4 regions of the Isoptericola haloaureus genome follow, and region 1 is predicted to be linked to each of the others. Evidence: predicted binding sites of a transcription regulator. Region 1 holds the regulator's gene; each other region holds the start of a gene.
The links. Region 1 encodes Rex, which represses fermentation and respiration genes when NADH is low (regulators of the CRP and FNR family bind a similar motif). Its sites were predicted from a motif close to CTTGTGAANNNNTTCACAAG; they were not measured.
Positions count from the first base shown of each region.

Region 2: pflB (formate C-acetyltransferase) is a predicted target of Rex. The motif match lies at 1,955-1,974, and genes of this name have one in related genera.
Region 3: adhE (bifunctional acetaldehyde-CoA/alcohol dehydrogenase) is a predicted target of Rex. The motif match lies at 1,773-1,792, and genes of this name have one in related genera.
Region 4: mqo (malate dehydrogenase (quinone)) is a predicted target of Rex. The motif match lies at 1,719-1,738, and genes of this name have one in related genera.

Region 1 is NZ_JBAGLP010000118.1:570,504-573,706, reverse strand. It holds gene V5O49_RS12805 (HAD family hydrolase) at 1-671, opposite strand, end outside; gene V5O49_RS12800 (glutaredoxin family protein) at 752-994, shown strand; gene V5O49_RS12795 (redox-sensing transcriptional repressor Rex) at 991-1,683, shown strand; gene V5O49_RS12790 (YceI family protein) at 1,901-2,452, opposite strand; gene V5O49_RS12785 (histidine phosphatase family protein) at 2,682-3,203, shown strand, end outside.
Region 2 is NZ_JBAGLP010000117.1:122,993-126,195, forward strand. It holds gene pflB (formate C-acetyltransferase) at 1-1,914, opposite strand, end outside; gene dxs (1-deoxy-D-xylulose-5-phosphate synthase) at 2,123-3,203, opposite strand, start outside.
Region 3 is NZ_JBAGLP010000107.1:39,087-42,289, forward strand. It holds gene adhE (bifunctional acetaldehyde-CoA/alcohol dehydrogenase) at 1-1,722, opposite strand, end outside; gene V5O49_RS03420 (uroporphyrinogen decarboxylase/cobalamine-independent methonine synthase family protein) at 1,983-3,020, opposite strand; gene mnmA (tRNA 2-thiouridine(34) synthase MnmA) at 3,017-3,203, opposite strand, start outside.
Region 4 is NZ_JBAGLP010000120.1:207,777-210,979, reverse strand. It holds gene pntB (Re/Si-specific NAD(P)(+) transhydrogenase subunit beta) at 1-47, shown strand, start outside; gene mqo (malate dehydrogenase (quinone)) at 133-1,701, opposite strand; gene V5O49_RS16305 (pyridoxine/pyridoxamine 5'-phosphate oxidase) at 1,844-2,509, opposite strand; gene V5O49_RS16300 (hypothetical protein) at 2,703-3,203, shown strand, end outside.

The DNA of each region.
Region 1 (3,203 bases):
CAGCCGACCTCCTTGGCGTACCGGCGCAGGCGTGCGTCCGGGTTGATCGGGCACGGGTGGCCGACCGACCGCATCATCGGCAGGTCGTTCAGCGAGTCGCCGTAGGCGTAGGACCCCTCCAGGTCCAGGCCCTCGCGCTCGGCGAGCTCGCGGACCGCCGCGCCCTTGGCCTCGCCGTGCATGAGGTCTCCCACGAGGGCTCCCGTGTAGTACCCGCCCTCGTGGTCGGCGATCGTCCCGAGGCAGCCGGTCGCCCCGAGCCGGCGGGCGATGAGGCCGCCGATCTCCACCGGGGTGGCGGTGACGAGCCAGACCTGGTCGCCGGCGGCCAGGTGCTCGTCGAGGAGGCGCTTGGTGCCGGGGAAGATCCGCAGCTCCAGCACGGTGTCGTACACCTCGTCGCCGACGGCGGTGATCTCGGCGACCGAGCGGCCCGCGATGAGGGACAGCGCTCGGCTGCGGACGGTCTCGATCTGGGAGCGTGACTCGCCGAAGAGCAGGTACTTGGCCTGGATCACCCCGAACCTCAGCAGGTCCACGGTCCCGAAGAACCGACGCCGGTAGAGCGCGCGGGCCAGGTGGAACGAGCTGGCGCCGCGGATGATCGTGTTGTCGACGTCGAAGAAGGCTGCCGCCGGCGGGCTGACCGGGGAGTCGGCATGAGACGGCATGCGGCCCACTGTAGTCGCGCCGATACGCTGTCCTCGTGAGCAGCGCCCCGACGACACCCGAGGAGACGGCACGGGTGGTGATGTACACCCGCCCCGGCTGTCACCTGTGCGACGACGCACGGGAGGTCGTGGCCTCGGTGTGCGAGCGGGCGGGCGCGGCGTGGCGGGAGATCGACATCGAGACCGATGCCGCGCTGACCGAGCGGTACGGCGACTACGTGCCCGTCGTCGAGGTGGACGGCGTGCAGCAGGGGTTCTGGCGGGTGGACGCGGCGAGGCTGGCGCGACGTCTGGCGGCACCTGCGGGAGGGAAGCGGACGTGATCGAGATCGGCGAGGTGACGGTGCCCGCGGCGACGGTGTCGCGGCTGCCGTACTACTTGCGCGCCCTGCGCGACCTGCTGCGGGACGGGGTGACGACGACGTCGTCCTCGGCGCTGGCGGAACGCTCCGGCGTGGGCTCCGCGCAGCTGCGCAAGGACCTGTCCTACCTGGGGTCGTTCGGGACGCGCGGCGTCGGCTACGAGGTCGAGACGCTCGCGTCCTCGATCAGCACGGCGCTGGGCCTGGGCTCGGAGCACCGGCTCGCGATCGTCGGCGTCGGCAACCTCGGCAACGCGCTGGCGAACTACTCGGGCTACGCGGCGCGGGGGTTCCGGCTCGTGGCGCTGATCGACGCCGACCCGGACGTCGTCGGCCGACGCGCGGCGGGGCTGGAGGTGGAGCACTCCGACCGGCTCGAGGAGATCCTGGCCGCGCGGGGAGTGTCCATGGTGATCCTGGCGACCCCCGGCGCGGCGGCGCAGGCCGTCGCCGAGCGGATCGTGGAGTGCGGTGTCCGGGAGATCCTGTCGTTCTCCCCGGTGGCGCTGCAGCTGCCCGACGACGTCGTCGTGCGCAGCGTCGACGTCGCCGGCGAGCTGCAGATCCTCGCGTTCCACGCGGCGGCACGCCACGCGCAGGAAGGCGCGACGGTCGACGGCCGGACCGCCCCGGCCGCCACCGCGAGGTAGGCGGACCACTGGCGAGGTAGGCAAACCGCCGGCGAGGTAGGCAACTTCCCCACGAGGTAGGCACCAAGACGGCGAGGTAGGCAACTCCGCCCCCAGGGTGCGTCCGGCGCGGTGTCCCGCCGTCCTGACGCGCAGCTCGCCTACCTGGCCGAGAAGTTGCCTACCTCGGCGGAGAGCTGCCTACCTCGGGGAGAAGTTGCCTACCTCGCCGCAGGGGTCAGTTCTGCTCGATCGCGGAGACGTCGAGAGCGATCTTGACCTTCTCGCCCACCAGGACGCCGCCGGTCTCGAGCGCGGCGTTCCAGGTCAGGCCGAAGTCCTTGCGGTTGATGACCAGCTCGGACTCGAAGCCGGCACGCTTGTTGCCGAACGGGTCCACCGCGGCGCCCTCGAAGGCGACCGGCAGGTCGATGCTCTGGGTCACGCCGTTGATCGTCAGGTCGCCGGTCACGACGTAGCCGTCGTCGTCGGCGGTGACGGCCGTGGACGTGAAGGTCCAGGTCGGGCGCTCCTCGGCGTGCCAGAAGTCCGCGCTCTTGAGGTGCTGGTCGCGGTTCTCGTCACCGGTGTTGATCGCGGCGGCGTCGAGCTCGACGGCGACGGCGGAGGACTCGAGGTCCTCGCCGACGGTGATGGTGCCGGCGGCGATGCCGATGGTCCCGCGGACCTTCGAGATCCCGGCGTGGCGGACGGAGAACGACGCGGTGGAGTGGCCGGCGTCGACGGCGTAGGTACCGGTGGACAGGTCCGAAGGCAGGGGCGTGGCCATGGAGGGGCTCCTTGTCGAGTGGTGTTGCTGGACGTGTGGCAACCGTCCCGGGCCGGACCCGGGGCGATTCCATCGAAACGCATGAACATGGCGTCCCGCCGGAGTATTCCCGGTCGCCGTCGTCGATGCGAGCCCGTGGCGCCCGACCGGTCGCCGGGGCACCGTGACCCGCCTCACGACGGCGCCCCGGACGGCGGGAGCACCCGCAGGATCTGGGACACTAAGGCTCATGGCCACCACCACCGTCCATCTGTTGCGGCACGGCGAGGTCCACAACCCCGACGGCGTCCTGTACGGACGCATCCCCGGGTACCGGCTGTCCGACCGCGGCCAGCAGATGGCCCGGCGTGTCGCGCAGCACCTGTCCGGCGCGGGCCGGGACGTCGCCGCCGTCGTGGCGAGCCCGCTCCAGCGCGCCCAGGAGACGGCGCAGCCGATCGCCGACGCCTTCGCACTCGACCTGGCCACCGACGACCGCCTGATCGAGGCCGGCAACCGGTTCGAGGGCACGACCATCGGCAAGAACCCGTCCCAGCTCGCGCACCCGCGGTACTGGAAGCTGCTGTGGAACCCGCTGCGGCCGTCGTGGGGCGAGGCCTACGCCGACCAGGCCGTGCGCATGCGGGCCGCCGTCGACGACGCACGTCGCGCCTTCGCCGGGCACGAGGTCGTCCTGGTCAGCCACCAGCTGCCCGTCTGGCTGACGCGTCGGTCCTACGAGGGGCGCCGGCTGGCGCACGACCCGCGACGC
Region 2 (3,203 bases), on a different contig from region 1:
GCGGCCGTTCATCGGGTTCGCGCCCGGGGAGAACGGCTCGCCGGCGCGGCGCCCGTCGGGCGTGTTGCCCGTGGCCTTGCCGTACACGACGTTCGAGGTGATCGTCAGCACCGACTGGGTGGGCAGCGCGTCCCGGTACATCTTGTGGGTGCGCACCTTGGCCATGAACGACTCGACCAGCTCCACGGCGATCTCGTCGGCACGGTCGTCGTCGTTGCCGTAGGCCGGGTAGTCGCCCTCGGTGACGTAGTCGACGACGACGCCGCGGTCGTCGAAGACCGGCATGACGGTCGCGTAACGGATGGCCGACAGCGAGTCGGTGGCCACGGACAGGCCGGCGATGCCGCAGGCCATGGTCCGCAGCACCTCCTTGTCGTGCAGCGCCATCTCGAGCCGCTCGTAGGCGTACTTGTCGTGCGACCAGTGGATGCAGTTCAGCGCCTCGACGTAGGTCGCGGCCAGCCAGTCCATCGTCTTGTCGAACCGGGCCCGCACGTCGTCGTAGTCCAGCGGCTGCCCCTCGGGCACCGGGGCCACGGCCGGGGAGACCTGCTTGCCGCTGACCTCGTCGCGTCCGCCGTTGATCGCGTAGAGCAGCGTCTTGGCGAGGTTGACGCGGGCGCCGAAGAACTGCATCTGCTTGCCGATCGCCATGGGCGAGACGCAGCAGGCGATGCCGGCGTCGTCGCCCCAGGCGGCGCGGATCTCGTCGTCCGACTCGTACTGCACGGCGGAGGTGTCGATCGAGACCTGCGAGCAGAAGTCCTTGAAGCCCTGGGGCAGGTCGGCCGTCCAGAACACGGTCATGTTCGGCTCGGGCGCCGGGCCCAGGTTGTACAGGGTCTGCAGCATCCGGAACGAGTTCTTCGTCACGAGCGTCCGGCCGTCGGTGCCCATGCCGCCGATGGTCTCGGTGACCCAGGTGGGGTCGCCGGAGAACAGGGCGTCGTACTCGGGGGTGCGCAGGAACCGGACGATCCGCAGCTTGATGACGAAGTCGTCCATGACCTCCTGGGCCTGGGCCTCGGTCAGGCGGCCGGCGGCGAGGTCGCGCTCGATGAACACGTCGAGGAAGGTCGAGGTGCGTCCGAGCGACATCGCGGCGCCGTTCTGCTCCTTGACCGCGCCGAGGAAGCCGAAGTACAGCCACTGCACGGCCTCGGTGGCGGTGCGCGCCGGGCCGGAGATGTCGACGCCGTAGGAGGCGGCCATCTCCTTGAGCTCGCCCAGGGCGCGAATCTGCTCGGCGTGCTCCTCGCGGGCCCGGACCACGGACTCGCTGAAGGGCTCGACGTCGAGGGTGAGCTTGTCGATCTTCTTGGCGGCGATCAGCTCGTCGACGCCGTACAGCGCCACGCGGCGGTAGTCGCCGATGATGCGGCCGCGGCCGTAGGCGTCCGGCAGGCCGGTCACGACGTGCGAGCTGCGTGCGGCCCGGACGTTCGGCGGGTAGACGTCGAACACGCCCTGGTTGTGGGTCTTGCGGTACTCGGTGAAGACCTTCTTCAGGTCCTGGTCGACCGGGTAGCCGTAGGTGTCCAGCGCCCCTTCGACCATCCGCCAGCCGCCGTTCGGCATGATCGCGCGCTTGAGCGGCGCGTCCGTCTGCAGGCCGACGATGATCTCGCTCGCGGAGTCGATGTAGCCGGGCTCGTGGGCGGTGATGCCGGCCGGCACGTCGTAGGAGACGTCGTAGACGCCCTTCTCGCGCTCGGCGGGGAACATCGCGCTCAGCCGTGCCCACAGCGCGGTGGTGCGCTCGGTCGGGCCGGCGAGGAACGTCCCGTCCCCGGTGTAGGGGGTGTAGTTGCGCTGGATGAAGTCTCGGACGTCGACGGTGTCGCACCACGGTCCGGGGACGAAACCTTCCCATGCGGCACTCGTGGCGGTCGTACGTTCTTCCTGGACGGTCATCGCCCCGCTCCTTCACGCTCGCTGGTGATGCTTCCACGATATCGTGAAAACCTTCACAAGCAATGGTCTGACCACATGTCCGGCCGTAACGTCGATCACAGACGCCGCCGGCCGTCACGCAGGTCACGACACCTCCGCCCGGACCGTCAGGACGGTACGGGCGGAGGCACGCTGCGGCCGGACCGCGGGTCGGGTCGCGGGCCGGGCGTCAGTCCTGGGCGAGCTCGGCGAGCGCGTCGCGCACCGCGTCCTCGGCCTGCATGCGCTGTGCGGTCATGATCTGCTCGCGGCTGGCGTGGTCGAGGAACTCCACCGGCAGACCGGTGTGCACGAACGGGGTGCGCACGCCGCGCTCGGCCGCGCGCTGGGCGAGCATCGCCCCCACGCCGCCGTCGACGACGCCGTCCTCCAGCGTCACCACGAGGTCGTGGTCCCCGGTCATCTTCACCAGGTTCTCGGGCACCGGCAGCACCCACGTGGGCGCCACGACCTCGACGGCCAGGCCGTGCGCGGCGAGCGACTCCCCGGCCGCGATCGCCGTGGCGGCCATCGCCCCCACGCCCACGACGAGCACGCTCGCCCCGGTGGCGGCCTCCGGATCCGGCGCGCGCCGGGCCACGACGTCGACGCCCTCGAGCGTCTCGAGCGCCTCGATCGGCTCGTCGAGCGCGCCCTTGGGGTAGCGCACGACGGTGGGTGCGTCGTCGACGTCGACGGCGGTGCGCAGGGCGTCGCGCAGGGTCGCCTCGTCGCGCGGGGCGGCCAGCCGCAGCCCCGGCACGATGCGCAGCATCGCCATGTCCCACATGCCGTTGTGGCTCGCGCCGTCGGCGCCGGTGATGCCGGCACGGTCGAGCACGAACGTCACCCCGGCCTTGTGCAGGGCGACGTCCATGAGCAGCTGGTCGAAGGCGCGGTTGAGGAAGGTCGCGTACACGGCGACCACGGGGTGCAGCCCGGCGAACGCCATGCCGGCGGCCGACGTCGCGGCGTGCTGCTCGGCGATCCCGACGTCGAAGGTGCGCTCGGGGAACTCCTCGGCGAAGGGGGCCAGCCCCACCGGGTGCAGCATCGCCGCGGTGATCGCGACGACGTCGGGCCGGCGGCGGCCGATCTCGACGATCTCCTCGGCGAAGACCTGGGTCCAGCCGAACCGCGAGGGTGCCACCGGCAGGCCGGTCTCGGGATGGATGGTGCCCACCGCGTGGAACCGGTCGGCGACGTCCTCCTCGGCGGGGATGTAGCCGCGGCCCTTCTCGGTGATGGCGTGCACGATGACCGGCCCGCCG
Region 3 (3,203 bases), on a different contig from region 1:
CGAGCCGCCGCCGATCGCGATGATCGTGTCCGGGCGGTGGTCCCGCATGAGGAGCGCGCCGCGCTCGACGCACTCGACGCTCGGCTCGGCCTCGACGGTGTCGATGATCTGCACGGCGACCTTGGTGGCGCGGCGCTGGAGCACGTCGAGCACCTTGTCGACGATGCCGAGCTGGGACATGACCCGGTCGGTGACGACGGTGACGCGCTCGACCTCGGGCATGTCGACCAGGTACTGGATCGCGTTCGGCTCGAAGTAGGTCTTGGGCGGCACCTTGAACCACTGCATGTTGTTGTTCCTCCGCGCGACCCGCTTGATGTTCACCAGGTTGACGGCGCTGACGTTGTTGGACACCGAGTTCCGGCCGTAGGAGCCGCAGCCGAGCGTCAGCGAGGGCACCAGCGCGTTGTAGATGTCGCCGATGCCGCCCAGGGCGCTCGGCTGGTTCCACAGCACGCGGACCGCCTTGACGGCGTGCCCGAACCGCTCGGCGAGCGCGGCGTCGGTGGTATGGATCGCCGCGGAGTGCCCGAGGCCGTCGAACTCCACCATCTGCTCGGCCAGGCGGACGCCCTCGTCGGTGCTGCGCGAGCGCAGCACGGCGAGCACGGGCGACAGCTTCTCCCGGCTCAGCGGCTCCTGGGGGCCGACGCCGGAGATCTCCGCCAGCAGCACCGAGGTGTCCTCGGGGACCGAGAAGCCGGCCTGCTCGGCGATCCAGTACGCCGACTTCCCCACCGCGGCGGCGTTGAGCTTCGCCCCGCTGCACGCCGCCGAGTCCGCGCACGCGCCGAAGAGGTACTCCTCGAGCAGGGCCTTCTCCGCGGGCGTGGCCACGTAGGCGTGCATCCGCTGGAACTCGGTCATCACCTCGTCGTAGATCTCGTCGTCGACGATCGCGGCCTGCTCCGAGGCGCAGACCACGCCGTTGTCGAAGCCCTTGGAGAGCACGACGTCGTTGACCGCGCGGCCGATCTTCGCGGTGGACTCGATGTAGGCGGGCACGTTGCCGGCGCCGACGCCGAGGGCGGGCTTGCCGGCCGAGTAGGCGGCGCGGACCATGGCGTTGCCGCCGGTGGCCAGGATGAGCGAGACGCCGTCGTGGTGCATGAGCGCACTGGTCGCCGCGAGGCTGGGCTCGGTGACCCACTGGATGCAGTCCTCGGGGGCGCCGGCCTCGATCGCCGCGTCACGGACGATGCGCGCTGCCTCCGACGAGGAGTGCTGGGCGTTCGGGTGGAACGCGAAGATGATGGGGTTGCGGGTCTTGAGCGCGATGAGGCTCTTGAAGATCGCGGTCGAGGTCGGGTTGGTCACCGGGGTGACGCCGGCGACCACGCCGACCGGCTCGGCGATCTCGACGATGCCGCGCAGCTCGTCGCGTCCGACGACGCCGACGGTCTTGAGGTCGGCCATCGAGTGGGTGACGTGCTCGCAGGCGAAGATGTTCTTGGTGGCCTTGTCCTCGAAGACGCCGCGCCCGGTCTCGGTGACGGCGAGCTGGGCGAGGTTGCCGTGCTCGTGCAGCGCGGCGACGGAGGCCTTCTTGACGATCCGGTCGACGTCCTCCTGGGTCAGTGCCGCGTAGGCGGCCAGTGCCTTCAGTCCGCGCTGGACCATCGCGTCGACGGCGACCTCCGGTGCGGGGGCGTCGCTCGCGGGTGCCGGGACGTCGGTCGGCGCGGCCTCTGCGACGGTGCTCGTGGTGGTGTCGGTGCTCATGTCGCCCTCCCCTGAGGGGCTGTGGCCGCTTTCCCGGCCTCCTGTGCTGACAAGTGAAGGTTTTCACAAGTGTGGTCAGACCACAAGGGGAGGGGGTGAGACGCAGAACACATTGCCTGTTTCCGGGCTGGTCAGGGCGCTGCGAACGACCAGGATCCGGAACCGTCACCCGTGGGTTCGGTCGTCCGGAACGGGTTCGGTCGAGAAGATGACCGAACCCGTTCCGGACGACCGAACAGCCGTGCGGCGAGCACGCCTGGTCAGGCCTCGGCGCGCTCCGCCAGCGTCTCGGCCACGCGTCCGAGGTTCGCCAGGCCGGCCCGGTGGTCGTCCACGGAGGCGAGCGCGCGGCGGGGTGCGGCCAGCACGGTGACCCCGTCGAGGCCCGCGGCGGGCAGCCCGATGCGGCGCCACGGCTCGGCGACGAGCCGCACGAGCCCGCCCAGCTCCGGCCCCGCGCACTGCGACACCGTCGCCGGCGGCAGCCCGGCCCACAGGCCGACCTCCCGCTCGGTCGCCCGGGCGACCAGCTCCCAGGCCCGTTCGTTCCAGCCCTCGGGGCCCACCTCGGCCAGGTCCAGCCCGACGGCGTCGGCACCGGCGAGCACCACCGGCGGGATCCCCACCCACGTGCCGCCGAGGTGCACGACGACGCGGCCCCCGGCGTCGTGCACCGCCTGGACCACCGGACGCAGTCCCTCGACGATGTCCGGCCCTGGCACCCCGCGGAGGCGCGAGTAGCCCGAGAACGTCGGCAGCACCCCGGCGTGCACCTGCCCCAACAGCGGTTCGGCGAGCTGCACGACGACATCCGCGCCGGGCACCTGGTCGCGCACCTGGGCGACGTGGTCGGCCAGGCCCACGGCCAGCGCCTCGGTGAGCGCCGCACGGCCACCGACGTCGGCCAGCACGCGGTCGCCCCGGGCGGACCACAGCTCGGCGGCGAGGGTCCACGGACCGGTCACCTCGACCGCGAACGGACCGGTGTACCCGTGGGCGGCGATCGCCAGGGCGCCGAGGTCCTCGGCCAGCAGCGAGCGGGCGCGCCGGGCATCGACGCCTTCATGGTCGGCGAGCTTCCAGCCGTGCGGACCGAGCTCGACGGCGTGCTCGGCGAGCAGCAGCGCGGTGCGGGCGGTCGCCCCCGCACCCGGACCGCGGCCGGTGAGCTGGACGAGGAACGGGACCGCCTGGACGCCGGTGGGCAGCTCGGACAGGTCGCCCAGCACGGTCTGCTGGGCCTCCAGCACGTCCCGCTCTCCCCCGGGCCACGGCCCGTGCCCGCTGACCGCCGTCATGCGTGCGCCGCAGCGGCCGTCGGGACGGCGGCTGACGTGACGGCGGCTGACGCACCCTCGCGGCGGGCGCCGGCGACGGTGCCCTGACCCAGGACCTGCGTGCCGCGGTAGACGACGATCGACTGCCCCGACGCGATCCCCCGCAGCGGCTCGCCGAGGCGGACCTCCATGGCCGGGTCGCCG
Region 4 (3,203 bases), on a different contig from region 1:
TCGGGGACGCCAAGGACCAGATCGAGAGGATCATCCAGTCGCTGTGACCGGCGGCCGGACGCCGACGGCCCGGTGCTCCCCGCGGGGGGAGCACCGGGCCGTCGGTCGTCGTGGCCTCTCCGGCGGGCCGGGTCAGGACCGCGAGTCGGCCTGCGACTCGTAGACGCTGGCCGGCAGCACGCCGTCGACCGGCTCCGGCAGGGTGGCCGCGGGCTCGTCGGCCGCGCTGGCCGTCGTGTCGATCTCGCGGGCGTCGGCCGGCACGCCGTCCAGGCTGGGCATCATCGCGGCGAGCTGCTCGCGCCAGGCCGGGAACTCCTGCGGGAAGCAGCGCCCGAGCACGTCGACCATCGCGGAGACCGCGGTGGACGCGCCGGGGGAGGCGCCGAGCAGTCCGGCGATGGAACCGTCCCCGGCCGTGACGACCTCGGTGCCGAACTGGAGCACGCCCTTGCCGTCGGCGTCGCGCTTGATGACCTGCACGCGCTGGCCCGCGGTGATCTTCTCCCAGTCCTTGGGGTGGGCCCGGGGCATGAACTGCTGCAGCGTGTGGAACTTCGACTCCGGCGCCGCCGCGAGCTGGCCGAGCAGGTACTGGGTCAGGTCCATGTTCTTCAGCCCGGCGCCCAGCATCGAGGTGATGTTGTCGGCGCGCAGCGAGGTGATCAGACCCAGGTACTTGCCCTTCTTGAGGTACTTGGGGCTGAACCCGGCGTAGGGGCCGAACATCAGGTAGCTCTTGCCGTCGACGACGCGGGTGTCGAGGTGCGGCACCGACATCGGCGGGGCGCCGACGTCGGCCTTGCCGTAGACCTTGGCCTGGTGCTGCGCGACGACCTCGGGGTTGTCGGTGCGCAGGAACTCCCCGGAGATGGGGAAGCCGCCGAAGCCCTTGATCTCGGGGATGCCCGACGCCTGGAGCAGCGGGAGCGCCCCGCCGCCGGCGCCGACGAAGACGAAGCGCGCGGTGACCGTGGAGGTGCGGCGCGGGGCGTTCCAGGAACGGTCCTTGACCTTGAGCCGCCAGCGGCGGTCCTTGGTCCGCTTCAGGGAGGTGACCTCGTGCTGCAGCTGCAGCTCGGCGCCGTGGCGCACGAGGTTGTCGACGAGCTGGCGGGTCAGGTTGCCGAAGTCCACGTCGGTGCCGGCGACCGAGCGGGTCGCGGCGATCGGCTCGTCGGCGTCCCGGCCGGCCGTGAGCAGCGGGGTCCAGCGCGAGATCTCGGCGCGGTCGGTGGAGAACTCCATGTCCCGGAACAGCGGGTGCGCCGTCATGGTCTCGTACCGGCGGCGCAGGAACTCCACGTTCTCGGCGCCCCGCACGAAGGTCATGTGCGGCGTGCGGTGGACGAACGACTCGTCGGCGAGCTGACCGGTGGCGAGCAGGTGCTGCCACAGCTCGCGCGAGGTCTCGAACTGCTCGTTGATCGCCACCGCCTTGGTGATGTCGACCGAGCCGTCGGCCCTCTCCGGCGTGTAGTTGAGCTCGCACAGCGCGGCGTGCCCGGTCCCCGCGTTGTTCCACGGGTTGGACGACTCCAGCGCCACGTCGTCGAGTCGTTCGATGATCCGGATCGACCACGTCGGCTCGAGCTGCTGGATCAGCGTGCCGAGGGTGGCGCTCATGACGCCGCCGCCGACGAGGACGACGTCGACGGCGTCCGCGGGCTGCTGGCGGGGGGAGGTTTCGCGCGAAGTCACCGGGCCATGCTAAGACGTTGGTGAAAACTGTCACAAAGAATGAGAGCAACGTCACAGGCGCTCTGACCTGGAGTGACGCAGGTCACATCGCCCGCCGAGCGCCCACGCAGGTCACGCCGTCGGCCCGTCGTGAGGGCACGACTCAGGGCCAGAGCAGCTCCGTGGTCCATGCCGTCGGCCCGGTGCCCCGGCGGTAGCGCAGGCGCGTCTGACCGGTCCCGGCACCGGTCTGCCAGAACTCGACCGAGAACGGGGACAGCCGCCAGGCCGTCCACGTGGACGGGACGCGCCGCGGGTCCGCCCGCACCTCCTGCAGCGCCTCGGCCCACGCCTCCCGGTGCTCGGCCAGGTCGTCGAGCACCTCGCTCTGGTGGTCGACCAGCCCCGTCGCCCGCGACACGTCGGAGCGGCGCCGGAAGTCCTCGACGCCGACGTCCGGGTGCGAGGACACGGTGCCCGTCACGCGGACCTGCCGTCCGATCTCGCGCCACAGGAAGGTCAGCGCGGCGTGCGGGTTCTCCGCGAGGTGGCGGCCCTTCGGGCTGGTGGCGTGACCGGCGAACCACCAGCCTCCGGCGTCGAGGTCCGTCAGCAGCACGGTGCGCGCGTCCACGACGGCGCCGCCGCCGGCCGTGGACAGCGTCATGGCGTGCGGGGCGTAGGCCCCCGCCGCCACGGCGTCGTCGAACCACGCGGTGAACAGGTCGTGCGGGGTGGGCGGCACCGCGTCCGGGTCGGAGATCTGCCCGTCGGGCAGGCCGTCGGGGAACATCGGCAGGTCGCGGAGTCTCTCGCGAAAGCCCGGCACGTGCTCTCCTCCCGGTCGGCGGCGTCCCTCCCGCCACCGTACCGACCCCGGACCGTGACCGTACCGACCCCGGGCGCGCGCCGGGCGGGTGATCCTGCACCGTTCTCGCCTGCGGTTTCGCCCGGTCTCTTGTGCGGGCGGGGGTGACCGGCGACGATGAGGTCAGGACCGTGCTGTCGGGCGAAGGAGAGCGATGACGTACCCGCCGGGAGCTTCGCCCCGCCCCGACGGCGGCCGGCGGATCGCGCGCCGCCGCGTCGAGCCGAGCAGCGGTGCCATGACCTCCGTCGCGACGCTCCTGCCCGCAGAGCCCGCACCGCAGCCTGCACCGCGGCCCGCCCGGCCCGGCCCGACGACGCCCGTCTGGACGGCGACGCGGGTCCAGACGGCGCTGATCGCCGCGGCGCTCGTGCTGGCCCTGGTGGCCACCCTGGGGGTGGCGATGCTCTGGTCGGCGAACCGCAAGCTCGCCGGCGAGGTCGAGGCCGCGGTGCAGCGCACCGAGATCGCCGAGGCCGAGGCCGCCCGGCTGCGCGTCGCCGTCGACGAGGCGCCCGACACGGCCACCGTCGACGCGCTGTCGGGGCGGGTCGACGGCGTGGAGGCGTGGACCGGGATGCCGCAGGAGGGCATCGACGGCATGGACGACCTGCAGACGCGCCTGCTGGAGGTCTCCAACGGCATCGACAGCCTC